DNA from 4 places in the Phyllobacterium sp. A18/5-2 genome. Region 4 is predicted to be linked to each of the others. Evidence: riboswitches for the same ligand, from Rfam matches in the RefSeq annotation. Region 4 holds a riboswitch; each other region holds the start of a gene.
The links. A riboswitch is a leader RNA that binds a small molecule or an ion and turns the genes downstream of it on or off. The one in region 4 is predicted to bind cobalamin.
Positions count from the first base shown of each region.

Region 1: linked by a shared signal. The riboswitch ahead of N8E89_RS20785 (ribonucleoside-diphosphate reductase subunit alpha) and the one ahead of N8E89_RS12330 (ABC transporter ATP-binding protein) in region 4 are both predicted to bind cobalamin.
Region 2: linked by a shared signal. The riboswitch ahead of N8E89_RS03370 (aromatic ring-hydroxylating oxygenase subunit alpha) and the one ahead of N8E89_RS12330 (ABC transporter ATP-binding protein) in region 4 are both predicted to bind cobalamin.
Region 3: linked by a shared signal. The riboswitch ahead of N8E89_RS01105 (CbtB domain-containing protein) and the one ahead of N8E89_RS12330 (ABC transporter ATP-binding protein) in region 4 are both predicted to bind cobalamin.

Region 1 covers NZ_CP104967.1:460,816-468,367, forward strand. Annotated here, with positions in the region: gene N8E89_RS20780 (ribonucleotide-diphosphate reductase subunit beta) at 1-391, opposite strand, end outside; gene N8E89_RS20785 (ribonucleoside-diphosphate reductase subunit alpha) at 442-3,321, opposite strand; cobalamin riboswitch at 3,431-3,644, opposite strand; gene N8E89_RS20790 (heme ABC transporter ATP-binding protein) at 3,693-4,484, opposite strand; gene N8E89_RS20795 (FecCD family ABC transporter permease) at 4,481-5,608, opposite strand; gene N8E89_RS20800 (heme/hemin ABC transporter substrate-binding protein) at 5,605-6,486, opposite strand; partial or broken gene N8E89_RS20805 (hemin-degrading factor) at 6,497-7,552, opposite strand, start outside.
Region 2 covers NZ_CP104966.1:672,920-680,471, forward strand. Annotated here, with positions in the region: partial or broken gene N8E89_RS03350 (NAD(P)/FAD-dependent oxidoreductase) at 1-158, shown strand, start outside; gene N8E89_RS03355 (3-methyl-2-oxobutanoate hydroxymethyltransferase) at 171-968, shown strand; gene purU (formyltetrahydrofolate deformylase) at 972-1,868, shown strand; gene N8E89_RS03365 (FAD-binding oxidoreductase) at 1,924-3,027, opposite strand; gene N8E89_RS03370 (aromatic ring-hydroxylating oxygenase subunit alpha) at 3,287-4,528, opposite strand; cobalamin riboswitch at 4,648-4,848, opposite strand; partial or broken gene N8E89_RS03375 (L-fuconate dehydratase) at 4,968-6,252, opposite strand; gene N8E89_RS03380 (fumarylacetoacetate hydrolase family protein) at 6,292-7,137, opposite strand; gene N8E89_RS03385 (SDR family oxidoreductase) at 7,300-7,552, opposite strand, start outside.
Region 3 covers NZ_CP104966.1:201,664-209,215, reverse strand. Annotated here, with positions in the region: partial or broken gene N8E89_RS01110 (cobyric acid synthase) at 28-1,490, shown strand; cobalamin riboswitch at 1,548-1,783, shown strand; gene N8E89_RS01105 (CbtB domain-containing protein) at 1,833-2,012, shown strand; gene N8E89_RS01100 (CbtA family protein) at 2,136-2,867, shown strand; gene cobU (bifunctional adenosylcobinamide kinase/adenosylcobinamide-phosphate guanylyltransferase) at 2,899-3,417, shown strand; gene cobW (cobalamin biosynthesis protein CobW) at 3,437-4,489, shown strand; gene cobN (cobaltochelatase subunit CobN) at 4,504-7,552, shown strand, end outside.
Region 4 covers NZ_CP104966.1:2,483,186-2,490,737, reverse strand. Annotated here, with positions in the region: partial or broken gene N8E89_RS12340 (DUF2126 domain-containing protein) at 1-924, opposite strand, end outside; gene N8E89_RS12335 (endonuclease domain-containing protein) at 1,326-1,649, shown strand; cobalamin riboswitch at 1,754-1,968, shown strand; gene N8E89_RS12330 (ABC transporter ATP-binding protein) at 2,250-3,050, shown strand; partial or broken gene N8E89_RS12325 (ABC transporter substrate-binding protein) at 3,050-3,996, shown strand; gene N8E89_RS12315 (FecCD family ABC transporter permease) at 4,285-5,307, shown strand; gene cysQ (3'(2'),5'-bisphosphate nucleotidase CysQ) at 5,310-6,113, opposite strand; partial or broken gene cysN (sulfate adenylyltransferase subunit CysN) at 6,329-7,552, opposite strand, start outside.

The DNA.
Region 1 (7,552 bases), on a different replicon from region 4:
TGGTGAGATGGCGGTAGATCGCCAGAACGATGTTGTTGGCGACGAGGGACTCGGAGGCGGCGAAGAAGCCGAGATTACGTTTGATCATGCGCCGCTCATCCTCGGTCAGCCCATCCCTGGATTTCCACAGCGCGATATCGGCCTGCATCGATACTTCAGTCGGCATCCAGTGATTGTTGCAGCCGGCAAGATATTTGTCCCATGCCCAGTGATATTTGAGCGGCAGAAGCTGGTTCACGTCGGCGCGCGCATTGATCATCGCCTTGTCATCGACACGCACGCGGCCGCCGCCGCGATCGATACTGCCAAGTCCGGTCGCATCGGCGGTTGCCGTGGGCGCTAAGTGAATGGCGCGTTGTGGGCTGTTGGTGGTTTCGGTCCAGTCAAGCATTGTCGGTTCCCAGGTTTCCATCAGGTTGAGACAGGCGGGCGCTTGAGGCGCTACTGGCAGGCTTCACAATCAGGATCATTGATTGAGCAGACATTGCCCCCCGGTTCGCAAAGCAGGATCGGTTGTGGGGCGGGCATTGCCGTCACGGCGTTGAGCTTGCCATCAGTGCCCTTCAGCGTGGATTTCTCCACGTGGGATGCTGAACGCGAACGCAGGTAATAGGTGGTTTTCAGACCGCTGTTCCAGGCAAGCCGGTAAAGCACGTCCAGTTTCTTGCCGCTCGGGTTGGCAATATAGAGATTGAGCGATTGGGCCTGGTCGATCCATTTCTGCCGGCGCGAGGCTGCGGCGATCAGCCATGAACTGTCGATTTCGAAAGCGGTGGCATAAAGCGCCTTCACGTCGGCAGGAATACGGTCGATTTCGCCAATCGAGCCATCGAAATATTTGAGATCCGAGACCATGACCTCGTCCCACAATCCGCGTTGTTTCAGGTCGTGCACCAGCGCTGCATTCACCACGGTAAAATCGCCTGACATGTTCGATTTGACAAAGAGGTTCTGGTAGGCAGGCTCGATGGACTGGGCAACGCCGCAAATATTGGAGATGGTGGCTGTGGGGGCGATGGCCATGCAGTTGGAATTGCGCATGCAAGTGGTTTTTACGCGCTGGCGCAGAGCTTCCCAATCGAGTGTCGAGGAACGATCCATGTCGAGCCGGCCGCCGCTTGCCTTGCGGGCGTCGTCCAGCAATTCGATCGAGTCGATCGGCAGAATGCCCCTTGACCAGAGCGAGCCGTTAAAGCTTGGATAGCGGCCACGCTCGCCAGCAAGGTCAACGGACGCGGAAATTGCATGCCAGGAAATTGCCTCCATGCTGTGATCGGCAAAGGCCACCGCCTTGTCGGAGGCATAGGGAATGCGCAATGCCTGCAAGGCATCCTGAAAGCCCATCAGGCCAAGCCCAACCGGACGATGGCGCAGGTTCGAATAGCGCGCCTCGGGAATGGTGTAAAAATTGATGTCGATGACATTGTCCAGCATGCGCATGGCAGTCGAAACGGTGCGGGAAAGCTGCTCCAGATCGAGGCCATGCGGTGTCACGTGATTTGCAAGGTTAACCGAACCGAGATTGCACACGGCGACCTCGTCCTTCGAGGTGTTGAGGGTGATTTCCGTGCAAAGATTGGATGAATGCACAACGCCCGCATGGCCCTGGGGCGAACGAATGTTGCAGGCGTCCTTGAATGTCACCCACGGGTGACCGGTCTCGAACAGCATGGTGAGGATGCGCCGCCACAAATCCAGTGCGCGCACGGTGCGGAAGATCCTGATCTCGCCGCGTGCCGCCTTGGCTTCATAGAATTCGTATCTGGTCTTGAACGCTGCACCATAAAGGTCGTGCAGCTCAGGCGTTTCGTCGGGGGAAAACAGGGTCCAGTCTTCGTCCGCTTCGACGCGGGCCATGAACAGGTCCGGGACCCAATTGGCGGTGTTCATGTCATGGGTGCGGCGGCGATCGTCGCCGGTATTCTTGCGCAGGTCGAGAAACTCTTCGATGTCGACGTGCCAGGTTTCCAGATAGGCGCAGACCGCGCCCTTGCGCTTGCCGCCCTGGTTGACCGCAATTGCCGTGTCGTTTGCGACTTTCAGGAATGGCACCACGCCCTGGCTTGTCCCGTTCGTCCCTTTGATATGGGCGCCGAGCCCGCGCACCGGCGTCCAGTCATTGCCAAGGCCGCCGGAATATTTTGCAAGCAAGGCATTGTCCTTCACCGCCTTGAATATCCCGTCGAGATCGTCGGCGACGGTGGTCAGAAAGCAGGAGGATAATTGCGCGCGCTGGGTACCGGCATTAAACAGCGTCGGCGTCGAGGCCATGAAATTGAACGAGGACAAAACATCGTAGAACTCGATGGCGCGGGCCTCGCGATCGATTTCACGAAGGCTGAGCCCCATGGCGACGCGCATGAGGAAGGCTTGCGGCAATTCGAAACGTATGCCGCCCGTCTGCAGCAGATAGCGGTCATAAAGGGTCTGCAGGCCGAGATACTGGAACTGCAGGTCGCGTTCCGGTTTGAGAGCGGCGGAAATGCGGGTCAGGTCGAAGCGCGCGAGTTCGCCATCCAGCAGTTCGGCATCAATACCGGCCCTCACATAGGCTGCGAAGTAGTCGGCATAACGCTTGGTCATCTCATGTTGGGTCGCCTGTTGCGGCCTGCCGAAGACAAAGCCCAGCGCCTCGCGGCGCAGCTTGTCGAGAAGCAGGCGCGCGGCGACGAAGGCATAATTGGGGTCGGTCTCGACCAGGGTGCGCGCCGCAAGGATCGGCGCGAGGGACAGATCGTCCAGCGTTATGCCATCGTAGAGATTGCGGCGGGTCTCGGTGAGGACAGCAGCGGCCTGCACACCCTCCAGCGCCTCGCAGGCTTCGTCGATGACACGCGCGAGACGGTCGTCATCGAGTGGCTCCCTGCTGCCATCGGGCTGTGTGATCGTGAACCTTGGACCAGTATCGCTGGCGTTTTCAGTGGCGGTCCTCGCACGTTCCTGCGCCCGCTCTTCGCGGTAGAGCACATAGGCACGCGCCACCTTGTGATTTTCGCTGCGCATCAAGGCGAGCTCGACCTGATCCTGAATACGCTCGATGTGGAACAGGCGGCCCTCCGCGCTGCGCCGCTTCAGCGTAGCGACGATATCGGCGGTGAGCGCCTCGACCACATCATGCACGCGCCGCGAGCCGGCAGCGACACTGCCTTCGACGGCGAGAAACGCCTTGGTCAGCGCAACGGTGATCTTGAGCGGATCGAAGGGTGTAACCGAACCATTGCGGCGGATGACGCGGTAAGCCGGTCCGGTTGGTTGCGGTGTTTCGCTGGCACCAATTGGCGCTGTGCCGCCGGAGCGTGTGATTTCGACAGACAAAGACATGTGTTTACCCCAAATGTTGGGGGCAAAGGTCGAGCGCACGCATTGCAATGTAGCTGGTCAGCTTGGCACGCCAACCATTGCAAGCGACACACCGGGACACCCCGCCCGTGGACGTTCATCATGTTTCGGCAGGTCTCCTGGCTCACAGGTCGGCGCTGCTGTCTGGCCTTCCCGAAGCAACACTCCAGTGACCTTTAGGCGACAACAACTCGCTGTTTACAGTTGCGGGGGCAGCGCCGGCATTGGTGGAAATGACCACCTCACCGGCTTCCCTCTTAGCTCCCAATCTTGCGATTGAAAGAACCGGAACATCTATATTTAGTACCAAATCATTGCAAAGTGTCAATAGGTAGATAATCTCTCCTGACAATTCATAGTGCAGCTGATTGCGGCAATATGAACGGCACCTGCGTGGCGGGTAAGGCACCCACCTTGAGCGCGCATTCATAGACGCGCTGGATACGCTCGTCGGTCAGGACTTCGGCAGGCGTTCCGACAGAATCGATCCGGCGACCATGCATGACGACGACACGATCGGCATACATCGCAGTGAGGTTCAGGTCATGCAAAATGGCGATCACCCCGCCGCCTCGCTGAGCAAACGCACGGGCGATCTGCATGATGATCAGCTGATGCTTGATGTCGAGGCTGGAGACCGGCTCATCGAGGAAGAGAAAGCGCGGCTGGCCGTCGAGCAGCGGGTGCCAGACCTGACAAAGGACGCGAGCAAGTTGTACCCGCTGCTGCTCTCCGCCGGACAGCTCCTGATAGAAACGGCCGCCAAATCCCGCGAGATCGACAAGCGCCAGCGCTTCATCCGGCAGGTCTTCCGCCTCACGCCGCGCGGCACCCGAGCGGCCGCTGATCAGTCCGAGCTTGACGATTTCGCGAACGGTGAAAGGAAAGGAGAGTTGTGTCGATTGCGGCAGGATCGCCCGCATCGCTGCCATTTGCCAGAGCTTCAGCCGGTTGATTGCAAATCCGTTGATGGCGATGCGCCCCGTGAAGGGCAGATCGCCTGACAGCGCGCGCATCAGCGTTGTTTTTCCCGAACCATTTGGCCCGACAATCACCGTGAACTGAGCCGCCTCGGCATTGAAGCTGGCATTCTCAACAATCTTTTTCTTGCCGAGGGAAACGGAAATGTCGGAAACTTCAATCATTGTCGTAGATCCAGAATGCCGCGGCGGCGCAGCAATATCCAAAGGAAGAACGGCGCGCCGACAGCGGCGGTGACGATGCCGATCGGCAATTCCGATGGAGCGACAATGGTGCGGCTGACCGCATCGGCAAGCAGCAGCAGGCTAGCGCCGAGCAGGGCGGCGGCCGGAAGCAGGTAGCGGTGATCGGGTCCGATCATCAGGCGCAGCAGATGCGGGACGACCACGCCGACGAAGCCGATGCCGCCGCTGACGGCAACGGATGCACCGGTTGCTCCGGCGACCACAACAATCGCGATGCGCTTGAAGCGCTGGACGGGAATGCCAAGATGGCTTGCTGCCGCTTCACCCAAAGCAAGGCCGTTGAGACCGCGGGCGAGAAAGGGCGAGATCAGTAATGCCGAGACAATGAACGGACCGGCAGCGGCAATTTTCACCCAGTTGGCACCAGCAAGCGAGCCCAGCCCCCAGAAGGTGAGATCGCGCAATTGCCGGTCATCGGCGATGTAGACGAGGACGCCCATATAGGCACCGGCCATGGCGCCGAGAGCGATGCCGGCAAGCAGCATGGTGGCGATGGATGTCTGCCCGCGCCGCGTGGCGACACGATAAAGAATCAGCGTGAAGGCGAGCGCCCCGAAGAAGGCGGCGAGCGGCAGGGCGTAGAAACCGAACAGAGCGATCAAAGGGGCAAGGAATGTGCCGCCGAGGACGATCATGCTGACTGCACCGAGGCCGGCACCTGCCGACACGCCGACAATGCCGGGGTCGGCCAATGGATTGCGGAACAGGCCTTGCATGACCGCGCCGGAAACGGCGAGCGAGGCGCCGATCAGTGCGCCCAGAATGACGCGCGGCAGGCGGATGTCATAGATGATGATCCGGTCGCGCAATGACAACGCATCGGCGGTGCTGTCAATGCCGGTGAACAATGCACCGATGAGCGAGACAATCGACGCATCAGATGCGCCAGCGGCAAGGCTCAATACGATCGTTGCCACGAGAACCAGGCAAAGCACCAGGATCGAGCTCTTTGCCAGAAACGACCGGTCACCTTGCGCGCGTGTTTTGCCGCCAGCCAACGTCGATCGCGGGGCGGCTGACTTGATCAAGACGTCATAGCTCATGGGCTCACTTCGTTGCCGTAAACTGCCCTGGCGAGATCGTGTGCTGCCTTTGCCGCTCGCGGACCAAAACCGAGAAGGAGCTGGCCGTTCATGCGCACGATGTTCTTGGCCTCGCCTGCAGGTGTTGCCGCTATGGCCCTGTTGGCGAGAAGCTCGGCATTGGCAGCGGCGTGATCGCCGCCGCGATCCATGACGAGAATGACGTCCGGTTTTGCCGTTATGATGCCCTCATCAGTCAGCGGCTTATAACCCTCAAACTGCGTGACGGCATTTTCCGCGCCAGCAAGTTCAATAATGCCATTGGCAGCCGTCTTGGTCCCGGAGCCCATGATCTTGCCGTCCTTGGCGCTGAGGATGAAGAGCACGCGCTTGCGGGCCGTGATCTCCTTCGTCTCGGCCTGAGCGACGGCAAGATCGGCTTCGACCTGCTTTGCAAGCTTCTCCGCCTTGGCATCGGCACCAAGCGCCTTGCCGACGGTGCGAATTTTCTCGGCTACGCTGGCGGCGGTATATTTTTCAGGCACAAAGACGAAGGGGACGCTCGCCTTCTTGAGAACCTCGATGGTTTCTTTCGGACCGCTGCCCTCGACGGCGATGATCGCGGTCGGGTTGATCGACAGCACACCCTCCGGTGACAGCGCGCGCATATAGCCCACATCCGGCAGCTTGCTGGCCGCATCGGGATAGGTGCTGGTCGAATCACGCCCGACCAGCCGCCCCTCTTCGCCGAGCGCATAGACAATCTCGGTGATGGAATCGCCGATCGACACCACGCGGCTCGCATCGGCAACACGGCCGGTGATTTCTTCGGCAAAGGTGGCGCCGGACCAGGATAGAAGACCAAGAACGCCGGCGATGATCGGAAGTCTGAATGTCATGGTCATTTCCCTATGCTGCGGCGCGCATCAGACGCGGGAGGCCTTCGATCAACTGGCGCCAATCGCTGCGCTCACCGGCTCCCTCATGCCGCTTGCCGAAGAACTGGATGATCATCTCGCCTTCGGAACCATAGGCCTCGAGCGAGGTGACGTGGCCATCCCTGGTCGGCTTGCGCACGGCCCAGACCTCGGCAATGTGATCGGTGCGCAGATGCAGGTGGAAAGTTTCGTCGAGGATATTGATCCACGGGCCCATGGCTTTGACCGACTTTACCGGTCCTGAATGAATCTGGATGCAGCCGCGATTGCCGACGAAGCACATGATCGGAATATGCTCCTGGGCGCAATGGTGCATCATCGCTGCCAGTGCTCCGGAGTCGAGCTGCCAGGCATAATCCTGGCCGATCACCTGCACCGCCTGATGGCGGGTCATCTTGAGCGAACGCAGGATGGCCAAGAATTCGTGCACGTCCTTCATCTGGGTCCAGCGGTCGCGCAGGCCTGAAGCATCGAAGTTCCCCGATCTCAAGGGTCTTTTCCTCGGGCTTCGGGAGCAATGCCAGTTCCAACATTTGCGACTGATCGTCGAGCCGGAGCTTGGCCACCAATGCGTTATAGGCCTGCAGATTGGACGCTGGCCGGAGGTGGATTTTATGGACCGCCTCGCCGGCGGCGTCGAAGAACTGCAGGCTGCGGCGGACCGTATCGCCATCCTCTTTTTCCACAGCGAAACCATGCGCCCAGGAAGTCGGGAAGAGGCGCATGTCGATCTGCGCGCCAAGCAGCATCGAGGCATGCTTGCCGACGACAGGCTTGTCGTAGACGCCGATTTTCTCGTGGACGGCGCTTTCATTGCGCGTCAACGCCAGAACTTCGCCAAGCGATTTGATCTCGGTCAGGAAAGTTTCGATGCGCGGGCTGATGTGAACGACGGTGATCCCGCAGTAGGCGGCTGCCAGATCGGCCTCGGAAATCCCGAGTTGCTGCGCAAGGTCGCGCTCGCGCATCTTCGGATTGTCCGCCCTCGCCTGCCGGATCGCTTCGGGTGTCGGTTTTACAGTCTCGG
Region 2 (7,552 bases), 1.8 Mb from region 4:
ACGACGGCCGCCTTGCCGCCGCAAGCGGTATCGGCCCCGGCAATGCGGTCGCAAAGGACATAAGGCTTGCCGAAATGCTCATTGCCCGCGGCGCCAGACCCGACCCCATCCAGCTTGCGGCACCCGGCGTCAGACTGAAATCGCTCCTCGCAGCATAGACAGGACAGGAAATGGCCAACGGACGACCTACGGTAGCGGACATCCTCGCATTGAAGGGCCGCCGCCAATTGACGATGCTGCGCGTGGAGACGCTTGAAGAAGCGGAAGCCGCTGAACGGGCGCGCGTCGATATGCTGTCGGTGCCGCCCGCATTGCTCACGCCGGAGTTTCGCGACGCCGCACCCTCAGCCTTCACCTTCCCTGGCCTCGAATATGGGGATTTCATTACGGCCGAGGACTATCTGCGCGCCGCATTCAAGGCGCTGCGTGCGGGCGGGGATGCGGTCTATTGCGCCGCAAGTCTCGCCACGGTGCGGCGGATGCGTGACGAAGGTATCCCGGTTTGCGGCCATGTCGGGCTCATTCCTTCCAGAGCAACCTGGACCGGGGGATTCAGAGCCGTCGGCAAGACAGCCTTGAGTGCACTGGAAATCTGGCGGCAGACCAAAGCGCTGGAGGACGCCGGTGCCTTTGCGGCGGAAATCGAGGTGGTTCCCGTCGACGTAGCACGTGCCATTTCCGAGCGGACGTCGATGTTCATGATCTCGATGGGTGCGGGCACGGGTTGCGACGCGCAATATCTGTTCGCACAGGACGTTCTCGGTTCAAATCGCGGCCATTATCCGCGTCATGCCAAGGTCTACCGCAACTTTTCGGCTGAATATGACCGCCTGCAGCAGGAGAGAGTCGCAGCCTTTTCCGAGTTTGTCGCAGACGTGCACGCACAAAACTATCCGGGGCCCGAACATGTGGTTGGAATTCCGCGTGACGAACTGGACCGTTTCCTGAAAGAGCTTCCTGGAGTTTAACTTATGGATCATCAGCCCCAAAATCACCTGGCCGCATCGAAAGCGGCCGAGCATGCACATCGCTTCGTGCTCACCCTCTCCTGCGAAGACAAGCCCGGCATCGTTGCCTCGGTGACGACGGAACTTGCCGGTACCGGCGCTAATATTGCGGAGAGCAACCAGTTCTGGGACCGGCAGACCAATCGCTTCTTCATGCGCATCGCCTTCACCACGCCGGAAGCGATCGTCAAGGATGACATCGAACGCAGCCTGAAATCATGTGTCGACCGCTTCGACATGAAGACCACTTTGGTCGATCAGGCGAAGAAGCCGAAGATCATCATCATGGTGTCGAAGTTCGACCATGCCCTGTTGCATCTGTTCTACCAGATCAAGGTTGGCTGGCTCGATGCCGATGTCGCCGCCATCGTCTCCAACCACGAGGACAGCCGCCGCTTTGCCGAGCATGAGGGCATCCCCTATCACGTGCTGCCGGTATCCAGGGACAACAAGAAGGAACAGGAAGAGGCGCTGCTGCAGATCGTCAAGGACACCGGTGCCGACCTCGTCATCCTCGCCCGCTACATGCAGGTGCTGTCCGACAATCTGTCGAAGCGGCTGTTCGGCAAGGTGATCAACATCCACCATTCGTTCCTGCCCAGCTTCAAGGGCGCCAAGCCCTATCACCAGGCGCATGAGCGCGGTGTCAAGCTGATCGGTGCCACCGCGCATTATGTCACCCCGGACCTCGACGAAGGTCCGATCATCGAGCAGGAGACCGAACGGGTCAGCCACGCGATGAGCGCCGAGGATTTTGTGGCCACCGGCCGCGATATCGAAAGCCGGGTGCTGGCACGGGCGGTGAAGAAGCACCTCGAATCCCGCGTCATGCTCAACGGCCACAAGACCGTGGTGTTTTAAGACGAGCGGCTTGGCCTGATGGGTAGATGCCCATCAGGCTGAGTTTAGAGATTTCTCAAGCCTCGATTTCGACATTGCCGAGTGGCTTGGAGCAGCAGGCGAGGACATAACCCTCGTCGATTTCCTCGTCGAGAATGCCGCCATTATGGTCCATGTCGACTTCACCGGAAATCTTCATCACCTTGCAGGTGCCACAGAGACCGGATCCGCAGGCCGCTGCGATTCGGATACCGGCGCCGCGCGCCGCTTTCAGAATCGTGTCGCCTGCAACGCATGGCACATCCATTCCCGACATGGAGAATGTGACGGTCGATGCCGCCTCGACAGCTTCTGTCGAGATGTCATCCATCATCGGCAAAACCGGCTCGGCGGCGGGACCAAAGCTTTCCTGATGATAGTGGTTCATGTCGAAACCCGATGCTTCCAGCATGGTGCGGACATCGCGCATGAACCCTTCCGGTCCGCAGCAGAATATTGTCCTGTCCTTGAAATCCGGGGCGAGCAGCGGCAGTTTTGGTGCTTCGAGCCTGCCGCGAATGCCGGTCCACACCTGGCCCATCTCGTGTTCCTTGATGAGGAAGGCGAGCTTCAGGTTGGGCATGCAACTCATGAGATATTCGAGTTCCTTGCGGAAAATGATATCGCTGGGGCGGCGCGCACAGGTGACGAAACTGATGTCGCTCTGCGGCGCGCAATCATGCATCCAGCGGGTCATTGACATCATCGGGGTAATGCCGGATCCGGCCGAGATAAACAGATATTTTCCGCCCGGATGTTTGCGCATGGAGAAATCGCCAAGCGGGCCGAATGCCTTGAGCCGCACGCCGGGTGTCAAATGATCCAGCATCCAGCGCGTGCCGATGCTATCCTCCTGCGCCTTGACCGTCACAGCGATGGTGAAGGGCCGCGACGGGGTGGAGGAGAGCGTATAGGTGCGCAGCACCGCTTCGGGCTGCACCGGCAGTTCGAAAGTCATGAACTGGCCCGGCTCATAGCGGAACCAGTTCTGATTGTCCGACCTGAAGGTGAAGGTCTTCACATTGGGCGCTTCCTCAACAATTGACAGGCACTCAAGCAGATGCAGCCGGTCATTCCACGGCTGCATCTGGTCGAGGTGTGGATAGTTCTGAGGAACACCCCCAGAGCGAGAGTAGGTCATATTGCACCGTTCTGCCGGAGAGAATTCGCGGACAAGGTCGAGGGGATTGGCGCGGTCGCACTGGTTGTGCGGCCAAAGCCGAGCCCCGAAGGATTTGGCCCGAATTCGCTCGGCCCTTCGGGTTTCTGGCTGGCGGCCATCCACTTTGTCAGGCGGCATCGTTCGATGGAAAGACATCGGCCTCGCCACCTTTCTCGTGGGCTGTCTCGCCATCCGAGAAACAGAACTGGCGCAATATGGCCCACTCTCGCTCTCGTCATTAAGCTACCCTGCTGAGTTTCTTGTCGCCGGAGAGACGCGTCTCCATCGCATTGCTGTACCATTCGAGGAACTGCAGCACACCGCCTTCATGCTCAACCGAGTAAGGGCCAGGCTCGTAGGCGGGCGAACGGATACCGAAGGCGTTTTCTTCAACGATACGGCGATCCTGGTCGTTGGTCTCCAGCCAGACATGCGTCAGTTCTTCGATATTGTAGTCGACGCCTTCCACCGCATCCTTGTGCACCAGCCATTTGGTGGTGACCTGCGTTTCATTGGGACCGAGCGGCAGCACGCGGAACGAGATCGCATGATCGCCAAGAATGTGATTCCATGTTGTCGGGTAATGATAGAGCAGCAGCGAACCGATCTGTTTGGCATTGACGTCATCGCTAAGCTGCCTGCCGACGGCACGCTTGCCGCTCAAGGTATAGCTCTCGGCATCGCGCAACAGTGGCACGCGCGTCGCGCGGTACTGGCCGTCCTCGGCAATACGGAAGACACTCGGCAGGCCAACGGCTTCACACTTGTCCCAATGCGCGACGATTTCCGGATCGTCCTTGGAACCCTGAATACCCGTGACACTCGGCGCCTCCGGGAAGGTCTTGCACAGTTCAGGGTGGTTGGCGACGCAGTGATAGCACTCGCGATTGTTTTCCCAGACAAGCTTCCAGTTGCCCTTTTCAACGATCGAGCTTTGGAACGCGACCTTCGTCTCGGTGAGGCGATGCGGCGCGAGGTAGGGTTCGAGCAGCGCGCGCGTCGCTGCGAAATCCGGCGCAACGGGTGCGAGGCAGATGAAGATATACCCGCCGACGCTTTCGCAATGAACGGTCTTCAGGCTGTGCTGGCTGGCGTCGAAATCATCGCCCATCTGGCGGGCAAACAGCAGGCGGCCATCGAGCTCATAGGTCCACTGGTGATAGGGGCAGACGAGCTTCGCCGCAGTACCCTTTTCGGCCGAGCAGACGCGTGAACCGCGATGGCGGCAGGAATTGTGGAAGGCTCTGATCTTTCCCTGCCGGTCACGAACGATGACAACCGGATAGTCGCCGACCTGCACCGTGAAATAATTCCCCGGCTTCGCCACTTCGCAATCATGACCGATGAACAGCCAGTCGCGATAGAAGATGTTTTCCATATCGAGACGGTAATAGTCCGGATCGGAATAGAAGGCCTGTTCAAGTCCGTAGCCCGGTTTCCGGTTTTGAAGATTCCGGAGCAGTTCATTACGAATATCCATGTCGTGTCCTCGCCCTTACAGCTGCAAAGAACTGACTGGTGGTGACGGAGAAGAACGTCCGCACAGTCAACAAGCGTTGCCTGCGCAAAATCATGCTCCTTGATCGCCCACCGCGATCAGTCGGTGTTGTCACTCGGGGCTGGTTTCCGGGCTCTGGAGTTGCCTTGCCGGGCTTCACGGCGCCTTCCCGGGGTGCACTCCCAGTGGCTATTTTGCCGCGTTTTACTCCACTACCGTTGCGGGGGCAGCGCCGGGTTTTCGACCGGCTTCCCAATTCTCCGCTTCCCCTAGAAAGCGGCACCTCAAGTGTCCCGATAAAAGCATCCGGCACAGAAAAAGAATAGGTGCGGAAACGACATCGCATTTACGCAAGACGACACATATCCGTAAACGAAAACGGCGGCATCTCTGCCGCCGCGTTTCATGGACCCTTGCCGGTTCAGGCCATCGGTCTGTGCAGATATTGCTTGATCGATTCCGGCTTCATCTCGATCGAGAAGCCCGGCAGCGATGGCGGCATATAGGCCGCATTCTGGATACTGCAGGGATCGACGAAGTGTTCATGCAAATGATCGACATATTCGATCACCCTGCCCTCTTTGGTACCAGAGACGGCGACGTAGTCGATCATCGACAAATGCTGCACATATTCGCACAGGCCAACGCCGCCCGCATGCGGCCAGACAGGCAGATCGTACTTCGCCGCCATGAGCAGCACGGCGAGCACTTCGTTCAGTCCGCCCATACGGCAGGAATCGATCTGAACCACGTCGATGGCGCCTTCGGCGATGAACTGCTTGAACACGATGCGGTTCTGGCACATTTCGCCGGTCGCCACCTTGACCGGACTGATCGCCTGGCGAGATCTTGCGGTGGCCCGCGACATCGTCGGGGCTAGTGGGCTCCTCGATGAAAAACGGCTTGACGAAGGCAAGCTTCTTCACCCAGTCGATCGCCTCATTGACCTCCCAGACCTGGTTCGCATCGATCATCAGAATACGATCCGGTCCGATCACCTCGCGGGCGATGGTCAGGCGGCGGATATCGTCGTCGAGATCGCGGCCGACCTTCATCTTGATATGATTGAACCCGGCATCGATAGCTTCCTGGCAAAGGCGGCGCAACTTTTCATCCGAATAGCCGAGCCAGCCAGCCGAGGTCGTATAGCAGGGATAGCCTTCCGCCTTCAGCGTCGCGATCCGTTCCTTCTTGCCGCTTTGGGCCTTACGCAGGATTGCCAAAGCCTCTTCACGAGTCAAAACGTCGGTCAGGTAGCGGAAATCGACGATGTTGACGATCTCCTCCGGTGTCATTTCACCGACCAGCTGCCAGACGGGCTTCTTCGCTTCCTTGGCGAGCAGGTCCCAGACCGCATTGACGACGGCGCCGGTCGCCAGATGCATCGCACCCTTGTCCGGGCCGATCCAGCGCAGCTGGCTGTCGCCGGTAATGAAGTGCCAGAAACGACCAGGATTTTCCTTCACCCAGTCGAGCTCCAGACCAATGACGAGATGCTTCATCGCCTCGATGGCAAGGCAGCAGATTTCGTTGCCGCGCCCGATGGTGAAGGTGAGACCGTGGCCGGAAAGCCCGTCGGCATTGGTGTCGAGCACGACATAGGCCGCCGAATAGTCCGGATCCGGATTCATCGCATCCGACCCGTCAAGGCTTTGCGAAGTGGGAAAGCGGACATCAAAAACGCGAAGATCGGTAATGCGGGTCACGATATGCCTCATGTATCTGTTGCTAAGGGTGCAGCGCGCCTACGCGTCGGCGCGCGTCACCTGTTTCTGGGTGCCCAGGCCTTCGATGCCGAGTTCCACGACATCGCCGGCCTTGAGATAGCGCGGCGGTTTCATACCCATGCCGACGCCGGGAGGCGTGCCGGTCGAGATGATGTCGCCGGGCTGCAGGCTCATGAACTGGCTGAGATAAGAAACGAGGAAGGCAACGCCATAGACCATCGTCTTGGTCGAGCCGTTCTGCATGGTCTCGCCATTTACGGTCAGCCACATGGGAAGGTCCTGCGGGTCTGCGACCTCATCCTTGGTCACGAGCCACGGACCGGTCGGGCCGAACGTGTCGCAGCTCTTGCCCTTGGTCCATTGACCCGAACGCTCCGTCTGGAAAGCGCGCTCGCTGACATCATGCACCGTGCAATAGCCGGCGACATAATCCAGCGCCTCGCCTTGCGTGACATATTTTGCGGTGCGTCCGATGACGACACCGAGCTCTACTTCCCAGTCGTTCTTTTCCGAACCGCGCGGAATGACCAGATCGTCATTTGGACCTGCGATTGCCGATGTCGCCTTCATGAAAATTACTGGCTCGGGTGGAACGGCCATGCCGGATTCCGCGGCGTGATCAGCATAGTTGAGACCGATACAGATGAACTTGCCGGTACCGGCGACGCAGGGTCCGAGACGCGGATTGCCGCCGACTATCGGTAGGCTCTCGACATCCAGATCGCCAAGCTTGGCCAGCGCGTCCGGGTCAAGCACCGCCCCGGAAATATCGTTCACCTTGCCAGAAAGATCGCGGATTTGCCCTTTGCCATCGAGAACGCCAGGCTTTTCCTGTCCTGGCTCGCCATATCGTAGAAATTTCATCGTCTGCTCCTTTTTCTTGTTGGAGATGCTTGAGAATTCATCCTGATGAGGCAGCTGGTGTGGTTTTCGAGAACCGGAGCGCAGTGGACTTTTTCGTCCATGAGCACCGGAAGCGTAGAAAATCGCATCAGATGGCCATCGCGGTGGATTTCCCAAAGTCTCCTAGACGGTCCAGCCGCCATCGATGTTGTAAGCCTGACCTGTCGTATAAGTCGCGCCGGCGAGATAAACGGCGAGGTCGGCGATTTCTTCCGGCAGTCCGAGACGGCCCATGGGCTGGCGCGCAATGAAGGCCGCGCGCGTTGCCTCATAATCACCTCCCGCACGCATGCGCTGTTCCAGCGATGGGCTCTCAACCGTGCCGGGGCAGATCGCATTGCAGCGGATACCCTGGGTGATGTAATCGGCTGCGACC
Region 3 (7,552 bases), 1.4 Mb from region 4:
GAAAGACATATCCGCTACTCAAAGCGCATGACACGCGCAATCATGTTGCAAGGAACCGGCTCTGACGTTGGTAAATCCGTCCTGGTGGCCGGGCTTTGCCGCCTTGCCCGCAATCGCGGGCTGAAAGTACGTCCCTTCAAACCGCAGAATATGTCGAACAATGCTGCTGTCAGCGACGACGGCGGCGAGATCGGCCGGGCGCAGTGGCTGCAGGCACTTGCCTGTGGCGTGCCATCCTCGGTGCACATGAATCCGGTGCTGCTGAAACCGCAATCGGAAACCGGCAGTCAGATCATCGTTCAGGGCAAGGTCTGGGGACAGGCCAAGGGCAGGGATTATCAGAAATTCAACGGCGCAGCTGCTCGATGCGGTGATGGCGTCGTGGAATGTTGTTTGCGATGGCGCCGATCTGGTAATCGTGGAGGGGGCGGGCTCACCTGCGGAAATCAACCTGCGTGCCGGTGATATTGCCAATATGGGCTTTGCCACCCGCGCCAATGTTCCGGTCGTCCTGGTTGGCGATATCGACCGGGGTGGCGTGATCGCGTCGATCGTTGGCACGCACGCGATCCTTCAGCCTGAAGATCGCGATATGATCATCGGCTACATCATCAACAAGTTTCGCGGCGACGTTTCCCTTTTCGACGAGGGGCTGAAATCGATAACCCAATTCACCGGCTGGCCGTCATTCGGCGTTGTCCCGTGGTTAAGGGATGCCTCCCATTTGCCTGCGGAAGACTCTGTCGTCCTGGAGCGGCTGGTCAAGGGTGAGGGGCGGGCGCTGAAGATCGCAGTCCCCGTTCTCGATCGCATTGCCAATTTTGACGATCTGGATCCGCTGATGGCGGAACCGCAGGTGGACGTCGTGATGGTCCGCAGCGGCGAAAGGTTGCCAGCGGACGCAGGACTGGTAATCATACCGGGTTCAAAGTCGACGATTGGCGATCTGTTGCGCTTCCGGGAAAATGGCTGGGATCGCGATCTCGACATGCACAGGCGGCGCGGCGGCCACATCATCGGCATTTGCGGTGGCTATCAGATGCTCGGCTGGACCGTTCGCGATCCCGATGGAATCGAAGGCGGTGTCACGGAAGCCGAAGGGCTGGGCCATCTTGATATCGACACGGTGATGGAACCGGAAAAGACTGTGCGCAACGTCGAGGCGCATTCATTGCAATTCGATCTTCCCTTGCAGGGCTATGAAATCCATCTCGGTAGAACGACGGGCCCGGACTGCGAGCGTCCGACAGCGCGCATCAATGGCACTGCAGACGGTGCTGCGTCCGTGGACGGCAAAGTCTTTGGTACTTATCTGCATGGGATATTCGGGGCGGATGACTTCAGAGCGGCATTGTTACGATCCATGGGAATTGCGGCCGAGTCATTTGACTATCGCGCCAGAGTGGATGCGGCCCTCGATCTCGATAGCCGGCCAACTGGCTGAAGTTCTCGATATTGACGCATTGTTGAAGGCAAAATCGCAGCGATGACGCGGCAGGCGGCGTTGGTGTCGCAGATCTGTTTGACATTTCTGGCGCTTGATGAATAACGTTCAACCCATGATTGGTTCCCGCATCGGCCAAAGGCCAAGGGATCAAAAGGGAATGTGACGGCCGTACCCATCAGGGCGGCCTAACCGCAGCCGACCCCGCGACTGTAGAGCGGCGAGGGTCAATGTCAGTGCCAGAAGCGAAAGCCGACGGCAGCCACTGGGAAACCGGGAAGGCGGCATTGATCTTGCGACCCGCGAGCCAGGAGACCTGCCAGTCATAGGGCAATAGTGCCGAAAACCGAAGGGGATTGTCCCTTCAAGGCCCTACACGGAGGTTGTTATGGCTGCTGCACGTACTTCGACTACGATTTCGCTCCCCCTCGCTACGCGTCTGACAACGGCGGTATTTTCGCTGATGCTCGGCGTGTTCATAATTTATGGCGTCGGCCTGTCCCATTCCGAAACGCTGCATGACACAGCGCATGACACCCGCCATTCATACGGATTCCCTTGCCACTAAGGCTGATAACGGCTGGATAGACTGATTCAGCCGCCAGCGCTTACGCATTGAAAAATACGGTTTGTTTGCCCGGGACGTTTTTGCGTACCCGGCATCTTGCTTTAGGGATTGGGAGCAGATCTCATGTTGGTAAAATATCTTCTGGCTACGATCGTAGCTGGTTTGTTGGCTGGTATCCTTTTGACGCCGGCCATGTATGTGCGGGTTGTTCCGCTCATTCTTCACGCCGAGGAATATGAAAATGCCGGCGGACACGAACATAGCCATGACACTGCTGCGGCGACCACGGCGGAAAGCGCACCAGCTGCCGTCGCTCCGCATGCGCACGAAGAAGAGGAGGCGGGACCTGAGCTTCCATTTGGACGACTCGGCAATACGCTACTGATCAACCTGGTTGCCGGTGCAGGCTTTGCACTCATCACAGGTGCTGCAGCGCTTATTCTCGGCAGGAAGATTACACTGCAGAACGGGGTTTACTGGGGTCTCGCAGGTTTCTTCATCTTCAATTTCGCACCCGCATTCAGCCTTGCGCCGGAATTGCCGGCAATGCCTGCCCCCGATCTCGCCGCGCGGCAGGCCTGGTGGCTTGTCACCGTCTTTCTCACAGCAGGCGGCGTCTATCTCCTCGTCCTTCGCGAGGAGGTTTGGGCCAAGGTCCTGGGTGTTGCGCTGATCGTTGCGCCGCATGTCTATGGTGCACCGGAAGCAGAAGATCTTTCGTCACCCGTGCCACCTACGCTCGCGTCGGAATTTGCTGTATCAACGCTGGCGACCAACCTGTTTTTCTGGGTTGTGCTTGGAACGGCGCTGGGCTGGGCCATTCAGCACTATGCGGCATCGGAGCTGGATGCCTGATGATAATTCCACCCCCAAAAGGCCCCCGGCAATGTTAGGACATGGGGTCACCTTTATCCTTGGCGGTGCGCGTTCCGGTAAATCTTCTTTTGCCGAGGGTTTGATTGAAGCATCCGGTTTGGAAGCTGTCTATCTGGCCACCGGCAAAGCGTGGGACGATGAAATGTCTGCGCGGATAGGGCTGCACAAAGCGCGGCGCGGCTCCGCCTGGACGACGATTGAAGTGCCACTCGATCTGGTCGGCCTTTTGCAAAGCGAATCCGCTGGCAACAGAGCGGTCCTTGTCGATTGTCTCACACTTTGGCTCACCAATCTGATGATGGCGGAGCGCGATATAGAGGCGGAGACGGCGGAGCTTGTGGCCGTGCTGCCACGACTCAAGGGGCCCCTGGTGTTCGTATCGAATGAGGTGGGTCTGGGAATCGTTCCGGAAAACCGCATGGCGCGCGAGTTTCGCGATCATGCGGGGCGCCTCCATCAAGCCGTGGCCGGGGCCGCGGCAACTGTCTATTTCGTGGCAGCAGGACTGCCGCTCAAAATGAAGGGATAAGAACATGCAGGGTCAAAAGATGCTTGATCAAAAGATTCCGGCAACGGTCATCACCGGCTTCCTCGGCTCGGGCAAGACGACGATGATCCGCAACCTGCTCGAGAATGCCAATGGCAAGCGCATCGCACTGATCATCAATGAATTTGGCGATCTGGGCGTCGATGGCGGTCTGCTCAAAGGCTGCGGTATCGAGGCATGCCGCGATGAGGATGTGATCGAGCTCAACAATGGCTGCATCTGCTGCACTGTGGCCGATGACTTCATCCCGACGATGACCAAATTGCTTGACCGTCCCGACCGTCCGGATCACATCGTGATCGAGACCTCCGGCCTCGCATTGCCGCAGCCGCTGGTTGCGGCCTTCAACTGGCCGGAAATCAAGACGCAGGTGACCGTCGATGGTGTCGTCACGGTCATCGACGCTGCCGCCGTTTCGGAAGGCCGCTTTGCCGACGACCACGATAAAGTCGACGCGCAGCGTGTCCAGGATGAATCGCTCGACCACGACAGCCCGCTTGAGGAACTGTTCGAGGACCAAATACGGGCCGCCGATCTCATCATTTTGAACAAAACCGACCTCATCAGCGGCGCTCAGCTCGACGCGGTCAAAAACGATGTACAGAGCCGGTCAATACGCGCGCTCAACATGGTTCCGGCGAGTTTCGGTAAACTCAGCAATCAGTTGCTGCTCGGACTTGGCGTGGGCACCGAGGACGATATCGCCAACCGCAAATCGCATCATGAGATGGAACACGAAGCGGGCGAAGAACATGACCACGACGAATTCGAAAGCTTCGTCGTCGGGCTTGGTCCGGTGGCCGAGCCGAAATCATTTGTCGAGAAGCTGAAGAGCGTGATTGCCGACCATGATGTTCTGCGGCTCAAGGGCTTCGTCAACGTACCTGGCAAGCCGATGCGCCTTGTCGTGCAAGCGGTGGGTTCGCGGATTGAACACTACTTCGACCGCAGCTGGCATCCGGGTGAAGAGCGCCAGACGCGACTGGTTGTTATCGGTCTGCACGATATCGACACGGCGGCCATCTCAAGTGCAATGAATGCCGCAGCGGCCTGATTAGAGGAAACTGAATGCATCTCCTGCTTGCCCAGAAAGGTACCATAGCCGAAGGCACCGAGGCGGTTGATCTCGGCCAGACGCCGGGGGATGTGCTGTTTCTCTCCGCCGCAGATACGGAGTTGGCGAGTCTCGCATCTGCCCGGCGGCAGGCCGGTGGTGGGGTGGCTCTGCGCCTCGCCAATATGATGTCGCTGGCGCATCCGATGTCCGTCGATGCTTATGTCGAGCGGACCGCGCGCCACGCCAAGCTCATTGTCGTGCGGATTATCGGCGGCGAGAGCTATTGGCCCTATGGGCTGGAAGCTCTGCATGCCTGCGCCGTCAATCACAAGGTCATGCTTGCCGTTCTGCCCGGCGACGACAAGCCGGATCCGGGACTCGACCGGTTCTCGACGATTGCCCGGCAGGATCGGGATGCGCTGTGGCACTATCTGCTTGAAGGTGGAGCGCAAAACGCCCAGCGCTTCCTCGACTATTGCGCTGCGCTGATCGACGGCAAGGACAAGCCGCAGGAAGCAGCGCCACTGCTTAAAGCCGGACTGTGGTGGCCGGGGAGTAGCGCTCCCTCGCTTGATGAAATGCGGAGGCACTGGCGGGAAGATTCCCCGGTTGCCGCGATTTGCTTCTACCGCGCGTTGGTGCAGAGCGGACAGACGCAACCGGTAGAGGCATTGATCGAGGCGCTGAAGGCAAAGGGCATGAATCCGATGCCGCTATTTGTCTCGAGCCTGAAAGACCCAGTCTCGGTGGCGACGCTGGAGGCCATTTTCGGAGAGGCCCCGCCGGCAGTCGTCCTCAACGCAACTGGGTTCGCGGTATCCGCGCCCGGCGCTGCGCGCAAACCCACCGTGCTCGAGCATGATGGCGCGGTGGTGCTGCAGGTGATCTTTTCCGGATCGAGCGCCGAGCAATGGCGCAATTCCGGCCAGGGACTCTCGGCTCGCGATCTGGCCATGAATGTGGCACTGCCGGAGGTGGACGGACGCGTACTTTCTCGCGCGGTGTCGTTCAAATCGGCACGGCAATACGATGAGGCGGTCGAAGCCAATATCGTCACGCATGAACCGCTGGCCGATCGCGTTGAATTCGTTGCCGCGCTGGCGGCGAACTGGGCGAGGCTGCGGGCAGCAAAACCCGAGGCGCGGCGTGTTGCACTCATAATGGCCAATTATCCCAACCGCGATGGGCGGCTTGGCAATGGAGTGGGCCTCGATACCCCGGCAGGCACGTGGCACATGCTGAATTCGATGCGCGATCAGGGCTATCGCATTGCCGGTATTCCCGCCAATGGCGACGCGCTGATCAACCATATGATGGCGGGGCCGACCAACGCAGCGAGCGATGGCAGGGAAATCCGCGAAACCATTTCCCTTAAACAATACAAGAGCTTCTTCGGGAAGCTTCCACAATCGATTCAGCAGGCGATTGTTGCACGTTGGGGCGAACCCGCCACTGATCCATACTTCATGGCGCAGGGAGAGATGTTTGCGCTGCCGCTCGCGCGCTTCGGCGAAACGCTGCTCGGTATTCAACCGGCACGCGGCTACAATATCGATCCGAAGGAGACATACCATTCGCCGGACCTCGTACCGCCGCATGGTTATCTCGCCTTCTATGCCTATCTGCGAGAGGTCTATGGAGCGCACGCCATCGTGCATGTCGGCAAGCATGGCAATCTCGAATGGCTTCCGGGCAAATCTCTCGCACTGTCGGAAACCTGCTATCCGGAAGCCGTGCTTGGCCCGATACCTCATATCTATCCGTTCATCGTCAACGACCCGGGCGAGGGAACCCAGGCAAAGCGCCGCTCGGCTGCTGTCATTATCGACCATCTTACACCGCCGCTGACGCGCGCCGAGAGTTATGGACCGCTGAAGGACCTCGAAGCGCTGGTGGATGAATATTACGAAGCCTCGGGTGTCGATCCACGCCGCTTGGTGCGGTTGAAAGTCCAGATCCTTGATCTGGTACGCGACATCGGGCTCGACAGCGATGCGGGTATTCATGACCATGATCCCGACGATCTCGCCTTGCAAAAGCTGGACGCCTATCTTTGTGATCTGAAGGAAATGCAGATCCGTGACGGCCTGCATATCTTCGGACGCTCACCGGAAGGGCGTCTGATGACTGACCTTGTTGTTGCCTTGGCACGTGTTCCGCGTGGTTCCGGCCATGGTGCAGATCAGAGTCTGCAGCGGGCGATCGCAAATGACCTCGGCTTCAATGACTTCGATCCGCTTGACTGCGAGATGGCCGCGCCATGGAACGGGGCTCGGCCCGATATCCTGCAGGCGGTTTCGGATGATCCATGGCGTATCGCGGGCGATACGGTGGAGCGTGTCGAACTTCTGGCAGCGAGGCTGGTGTCGGCGGAAGTCGAATGCCCTTCAACGTGGACGGCGACTGCCGAAGTGATTGAGGGCATCCGCACCAATCTGCATCCTGCTGTGATTGCCTGCGGCGACGCGGAGATGAAAGCCCTGTTGATGGCGCTGGACGGCCGGTTCATCGCCCCCGGTCCTTCAGGAGCGCCAACGCGTGGCCGCCCCGACGTGCTGCCGACCGGGCGTAATTTCTTTTCGGTCGATACGCGGGCCGTGCCAACGCCCGCGGCATGGGAACTCGGGCAGAAGTCCGCCGAGCTTTTGATCCGCCGTTACACGCAGGATCATGGCGAATGGCCGACTTCGTTTGGACTGACTGCCTGGGGCACGTCCAATATGCGCACCGGTGGTGATGATATTGCCCAGGCGCTGGCTCTGATCGGCGTCAAGCCGATATGGGACATGGCCTCACGCCGGGTCACCGGCTACGAAATTATCCCGATTGCCGTGCTCGGTCGTCCGCGCGTTGACGTCACCCTGCGCATTTCCGGCTTCTTCCGCGATGCCTTTCCCGAGCAGATCGCCTTGTTCGATACGGCAGTGCGGGCGGTCGGTGCTCTCGATGAGGATACTCAGGACAATCCGGTCGCAGCCAGAATGCGCAGCGAGCAGGCGCGGTTTGTCGCGGAAGGTATGGAAGACAAGCTGGCCAGGCAGCGCGCCGGTTTCCGCGTCT
Region 4 (7,552 bases):
CGCGGACCAGGATTCATCGGAGAACGGCTTGGTGATGCGGGGGTGCTCCGAAACGCGGGTGACACGCATGTCAAAGCCGAATTCGACATTGGCGGGTTCCGCCATGCCGGAAATCGGTGCGGCGTTACGATAATGCGGCGTAGCGGCAAGCGGCACATGACTTTCGCCTGTCAAAAGGCCCGACGTCGGATCGAGACCGATCCAGCCGGCGCCCGGCAGATAGACCTCGCACCAGGCGTGAAGATCGGTGAAATCCTTGTCGGTACCGGCAGGTCCGTCGAGCGAAACCAGATCAGGCTTCAGCTGGATCAGGTAACCCGAAACAAATCGCGCGGCGAGCCCGAGATGACGCAAGGCCTGCACCAGCAGCCAGCTCGAATCGCGGCAGGAACCGGTACGCACGTTCAGCGTCGTCTCGGGTTCCTGCACGCCCGTTTCCATGCGGATGACATAGCCGACCTCGCGCTGGATGCGCGCATTGAGATCCACCACAAAGTTCACGGTGTTGGTTGGTGTGCGATCGATCGTATCGAGAAACGCTTGCAGCAGCGGTCCGGCCGGTTCCGGCTTCAGATAAATCGAAAGGTCTTCGCTGATGTCTTGCGGATAGGTAAAGGGCCAGGTCTCCGCGACCGGCTCGACGAAGAAGTCGAACGGATTGTAGACAGTCATATCGGCGACGAGATCGACCTCGATCTTCAGCTCCGTCACGGGCTCCGGAAAGACGAAGCGGGCCAGGAAATTGCCGTAGGGATCCTGTTGCAGATTGACGAAATGATTGGCCGGACTGACCTTCAGCGAATGGCTCAACACTTTCGTGCGGGAATGCGGCGCGGGCTGAAGGCGGATGATCTGCGGCCCCAGCATGATGGGACGGTCATATTTGTAGTGCGTCAAATGATAGACTGCAGCGTGAATTGCCATGTCGCCTCAAATTGTTCTTCTAAATGCGCGTTCCCGAGAAACCTAGCGTACTCTATTGCGCAGTTCACGTCTTTAAATGCGGCTCTGCCAAATATTTTAGCACAATTAGAATTTGCCGCATTTACAAGCGTGCAGCGGCCAGTCGACCCACAACCCGCAACGTCATGCTGTTCACAACAATGCAACCTTGCATTCGTTGCCGCTCGCATTAAACCGAGCGACAGTTAGCGCATAACTTAAGGGCACCGCTTATCTCCCCCTTTGTGGGGGAGAAAGGATTTTCCTGGATTTAGCCTCTTTGCTAAATCCTTGGAAAATCCAAGAGAGGGGATTGAGAGATCCGTCAAGACACACCTCCAATCATTCGAACATACGCGCGGAAAATGCGCAGGGATGCAACTTTGGCGGAGAACATCCTGTGGCAAGCAATCCGAAACAATCAATTGGGCGGTTTGAAATTCAAACGGCAAGCGCCGCTTCTCGGCTACATAGTGGATTTCGCCTGCTTCAGATCAAGGCTGATTATAGAACTGGATGGGAGTCAACATTCAGGGTCCAACTCAGATGTGGAACGCGATAAATGTTTGAACGCATCAAGTTTCAAAACGCTGCGCTTCTGGAACGATGAGATCATTCGCAATCTGGACGGGGTATGTTCGCAGATTCTACACGAAGCCAACAAGCGACGAAGCGGAGTTCACATTCCCCTCTCGGGCGATTTCTAGCACTTGGCAAGGGCTAAGATGCTGAAATCGCTTTCTCCCCCGCAAGGGGGGGAGATAAGCGCCATCGAGGCAAATGAAACTGATTGCTTTGAGCATTTTTTCCTCTATTGATCGGTACTGATGGTTTCTTCGGCAAGACAACGCCGGAGATGAAAAGGGAACACGGTGAGGCGTACCCAATAGGGACCGAAACCGTGGCTGCCCCCGCAACTGTAAGCGGTGAGCGACGCCTGAACTATGCCACTGGTGATGAGCCGGGAAGGCAAGGCGAAGCCGAGACCCGCGAGCCAGGAGACCTGCCATCGAACCTGAAATTCGAACCGGACGGGGTGTGCCGGGAGCGATGCGATGTTTACCGCTGACGAGGGCCCGGACGTACGGGGCTGCCGGATAGCGGCTATATCTCGCGTGCGTTCCTGATTCCTGTCCTGACAAGTGGGCAGGCATGAACACCCGAACCCTCCCTCATCTGCCAATTCCATCCAGTGATTTCTTGATCACCGGCAAACAGAATCCCTTTACATACGTTATAACATTACTGTACGCATCCGTTACGCCAGTGGAATCCTGTTGCGTTACAATCTGCGGGAAACTTTGCCCATGAGCCATCTTGTCCTCAATGCCGACGCGGTGACATATCGCACCTCCGGCCAGACTCTCGTCGACGCGGCATCCCTGACAGTGGAATGCGGCTCCCGGCTGGCGATCATCGGTCCGAATGGTGCCGGCAAGTCGACTTTTCTGCGTATGCTCGCCGGTCTTCTGCAACCCACATCAGGCGATGTCTATGTGAACGGCAGCAGCATCAGCCGGTTGACGCCGCTTGCACGCGCGCAGCAGTTCGCCTTTGTCGGCCAGACCGACACGCCGGACCTGCAGCTGCTTGTCGAAGACTACGTCTCGCTCGGCCGTATTCCCCATATCGGCACCTTCACCAGGGCAAGGGACCGCGAAATCGTCGCGGAAGCGCTGCATCGCGCCGGGATTTTACCGTTTTCGCGCCGTTCCATTGGATCGCTTTCCGGCGGCGAGCGCCAGCGTGTGCAACTGGCGCGGGCGATTGCGCAAGCTCCCGCGGTGTTGTTCCTTGATGAGCCGACCAATCATCTCGATCCAAAGGCGCGCAGCGAACTCCTGTCGCTGGTGGCGGGGCTGGACGTGACGACAATCGCTGTCCTGCACGACCTGCCGCTGGTTGCGCCATTCGCCACCCATGTCGCGGTCATGCACAGCGCCCAGCTGGTGGCGGCGGGCACCCCCGACGAAACCCTGACGCCGCGCATCGTCAGCGACGTCTTCGACCTTGATGTCCTTCGCCTGCGTCATCCATCACAGGATCGCGAGCTGATGGTGTTCGAAACACCCGAAAAATCCGCACTTACCCACTCACGGAGTATCTGATGAAAAGAGCCGTCCTCGCCCTCGCCTTCGCGCTTCTGTCCGCACCTTCCTGGGCCTTTCCCGTTACCGTCGACAGCTGCGGCAAACCGCTGACCTTCGAAGCAGCACCGAAACGCGCCGTCATCCACGACATCAACATGAGCGAGATGGCATTTGCCCTCGGCCTCCAGCCGTCGATCGCCGGCGTTACCGGGATTACCGGCTGGTACAAGCTGGACGATGCCTTCAAGCAGCAGCAGGGCTCCATTCCGGAGCTCGCCCCCAAATATGCGACCCTCGAAAACCTTGTCGCAGCCAACCCGGATTTCTTCTTCGCCGGCTGGTATTACGGCATGAAGCCAGGCGGCGATGTCACGCCCGATACGCTGGCGCCCCATGGGATCAAGACGCTGGTCCTGACCGAAAGTTGCGTGCATCTCGACAAGAACCGCCCTGCCGCCTCGATGGACCTGCTCTACGGCGACATAACGAAACTCGGCCAGATTTTCGGTAAGGATGCGGAAGCCGAGAAACTGGTGTCCGGCTGGAAGGCGCAGCTTGCGGACATCAAAGAAGAATCAACAACACCGGCGATACCCGTGTTTTCCTTTACGATTCCGGTGAGGACAAGCCGTTCACGGCAGGCAAGTTTGCCATGCCCACGGCGCTGATCAGCGAGGCCGGCGGCACCAACATCATGGCCGACATGGAGACGAGCTGGGGCACCACCTCGTGGGAAACAGTCGCCGCCCGCAATCCGCAGTTCCTCATCCTGCTCGATTATCAGGATAATGCCGGATACCGGAAACTGCTCGACTTCCTCAAGGCGCACCCCGCCATGAAGGAGACCGACGCGGTGAAGAATGAGCGCTTCGTTGCCCTGCGCTATGCCGAGCTGACCCCCGGACCCGCCAACATCGAAGCGATCGAGAAAATCGCCAAAGCAATGCATCCGGAAGCCTTCTGAGTGATTATCTCCCCCTGGTGGCCGAAGGCGGGCCCGGGCGCCTTATCTCTCCCCTTGCGGGAGAGAAAGAGTTTTCCTGGATTTAGCCTCTTCGCTAAATCCTTGGAAAACTCAAGAGAGGGGATTTGAAGCGTACCATCGAAATCCCCTCTCTTGCGATTTCTAACACTTATCTGACGCTAAGATGTTGAAATCGCTTTCTCCCCCACAAGGGGGAGATAAGGGCAGCGTGCTTCCCACAAGGGAGATAATCGGTATCTGACGCCATGAATTAAGAGAACCCTTCCAATGTTTCCCGCTCGAATCAATCAACGCATAATGCTTGCTGCAGGGCTGATGCTTGTCATCGCCCTCGCCCTCTCCTCCATTGCCTATGGTTCGACGGTCATTCCACTGCCGGCGGTATTGAATGCGCTTGCCCATGCGGCCGGATTCAGCGACCTGACAACCAGCGGACCCATCGAGCGCATCGTCGTCGACCTTCGCCTGCCGCGCGTGGTGCTGGGGATTTGCGCCGGTGCGGGGCTCGGCATTATCGGCGCGATGCTGCAGACGGTAACGCGTAACGATCTCGCCGATCCCTTCCTGTTCGGGCTTTCCTCCGGGGCGGCCGCAGGCGCGGTCTCGGTGATCAGCATATTCGGTGACCGCTTCGGCATCTGGACCCTGCCGATCGCTGCTTTCAGCGGCGGCATGCTCGCGGCCATCATCGTGCTGTTGCTGGTGCGCCGCGTGCACGGCCAGGGACCGGAACGTCTGATCCTTGCCGGTCTCGCGGTCTCGTTCCTGTTTGCTGCGCTCACCAACTACATGGTGTTTTCCGGCGATCAGCGCGCCGCCCATTCCGTGCTGTTCTGGACACTTGGCGGATTAGGTCTCGCACGCTGGGATAATCTGCCGCTGGCGATGATCGGCCTCTTCGCCATCCTCGTCTACGCCCTCGCCAACCACCGCAATCTCGATGCGTTTCTCGCCGGCGAGAACACGGCGGAAAGTCTCGGCGTGCGCGTCACCCGCACCCGCAACACGGTGTTCATCGTCTGCGCGTTCTCCACTGCGATTTTCGTTTCGGTGGCGGGCGTGATCGGCTTTGTCGGCCTGATGATCCCGCATATCGCCCGCCGCTTCACTGGCCAGCTGCATGCGGGACTCGTCGTTACCTGCGCGCTGCTGGGTGCAATGCTGATCCTCCTCAGCGATCTTGCTGCACGGCTTCTGCTTGCACCGCAGGAACTGCCGATCGGCATCGTCACTAGCTCCGTCGGGGCCTTCTTCGTGGTGACGACATTGCTGCGCAGGCGGACGGGATAGCTCTAGAGCTTCCCGCGTGCCACGAAGCTGGGGTTGGCGAAATCTGCATCCTCTGCCTGGTTGCGGCGGCCATAGGTGAGCGGCTTGCCGTCGAGCGTCAGCGTTATCCCGCCCGCGGCACGCAGCACCGCGTCGCCAGCCGCCGTATCCCATTCCATCGTCCGGCTGAGCCGCGGATAGATATCCGCTTCTCCCCGCGCCAGCAGACCGAACTTGATCGACGAGCCGACCGACACGCAGTCGGCTATATTGAAATCCTTCAGATAGTCGTCCGTCTCCGGTGTGCGGTGCGAGCGGCTGGCAACGGCAATCATCTGTACCGGCGCAACCCGGCAGGAGATGGCCTTGCGCGATACGATCGTTCCGTTGTGATCGACCGTCACTTCCCCGGCGCCCTCGGGACCGCCAGTGAACAGCCAGCCTCGTACCGGCGCATAGACGATGCCAAGTACAGGCGCGCCGTTTTCGATCAGGGCGATATTGACGGTGAAATCGCCATTGCGATTGACGAATTCGCGCGTGCCGTCGAGCGGATCCACAAGATAAAAGCGCTCGCCGAGATCGCCGGGCACATGGCCGCCTGAGATCTCCTCTTCCGCGACGATCGGAATATCCGGCGTCAACCGGCGCAGCGCATCGACAATCATGGCTTCGGCCGCATGATCTGCTGCCGTCACTGGCGACTTGTCGTCCTTCAACGCAACGTCGCAGCCTTCCTCATAGATGCGCAGGATTTCAAGCCCGGCGGCGATCGCCGTGGTTTCAAAGATCTGAAGCAGAGCGGAGTGATTGAATTGCGAAAGCATCGTCACGGGATTTCCAGTTATAGCGCTGTTTATCTCCCCCTTGTGGGGGAGAAAGCGATTTCAGCACCTTGAGCCCTTCGCTCAGGTGCCAGAAATCGCAAGAGAGGGGATTTGCCTCACTGACTACCCCCTCACTTGGATTTTCCAAGGATCTAGCAAAGAAGCTAAATCCAGGAAAATCCTTTCTCTCCCGCAAGTGGAGAGATAGCCAGCGTTTAAATCGACCACGAACTTTGATCGTAATTGAAGATGATGCCGTGTTCAGTGAGCAGCTTTTCGACCTCCGAAGCAAGCTCTTCCGTCGTCCGGCCCACAGTCTTCAGGTGCAGCTCCGGATTTTCCGGGGGCTCGTAGGGCGAATCCACGCCAGTGAAATTCTTGATCTCGCCGCGCAGTGCCTTGGCATAGAGCCCCTTCGGATCGCGCCGGGCGCATTCCTCGAACGGCGTGTCGACGAAGATTTCCATGAACTCGCCATCGCTCAGCAATTCGCGCACCATCCGGCGCTCGGTGACAAAGGGCGAAATGAACGAGACCAGCACGATCAGGCCCGCATCCACCATCAGCTTCGCCACTTCGCCGACGCGGCGAATATTTTCCACCCGGTCTTCTTCGGTGAAGCCGAGATCGCGGTTAAGGCCGTGGCGCACATTATCGCCATCGAGGATATAAGTGTGCTTGCCCAGCGAGGACAGCCGCTTCTCGACGAGATTAGCGATGGTCGACTTGCCCGATCCGGAAAGCCCGGTGAACCACAGCACGGCCGGCTTCTGGTCCTTCTGCGCTGCGCGCGATGCCTTGTCGACGTCCAGCGCCTGCCAATGCACATTGGACGCACGGCGCAGGGCGAAATCGATCATCCCGGCGCCAACTGTTGCATTGGTCAGGCGATCGATCAGGATGAACGAGCCAGTCGAGCGGTTCGACTTGTAGGAATCAAACGCGATGGGCTCCTGCGTCGAGATATTGCAGACGCCCACTTCATTCAGGTCAAGCGATTTGGCCGCAACCTCGGCAAACGTATTGATATCGATCTCGATGTTTGAGGTCGGTGACGGTCGCAGTCACCTGGTCGGTCTCGGTCCGCAGGATATAGGACCGGCCCGGAATCAGCGCGTGTTCGGCAAACCATACCAGATGGGCGGCAAACTGGTCCGCTACTTCCGGCCGCGCTTCGGGAGCCACCAGCATATTGCCGCGCGATACCTCGATCTCGTCATCGAGCACAATCGTGACCGCCTGACCTTCGCTGGCCTTTTCGAGATCGCCGTCCCATGTAACGATGCGCTTGACCCGGGAAGACTTGCCGGATTTTGCGACGACAACCTCGTCTCCCGGCGAGACCGTGCCTGAGGCGATCGTGCCGGCAAACCCACGGAAATCAAGATTGGGCCGGTTGACGAACTGAACGGGGAAGCGGAAGGGACGCGCGGCATCGG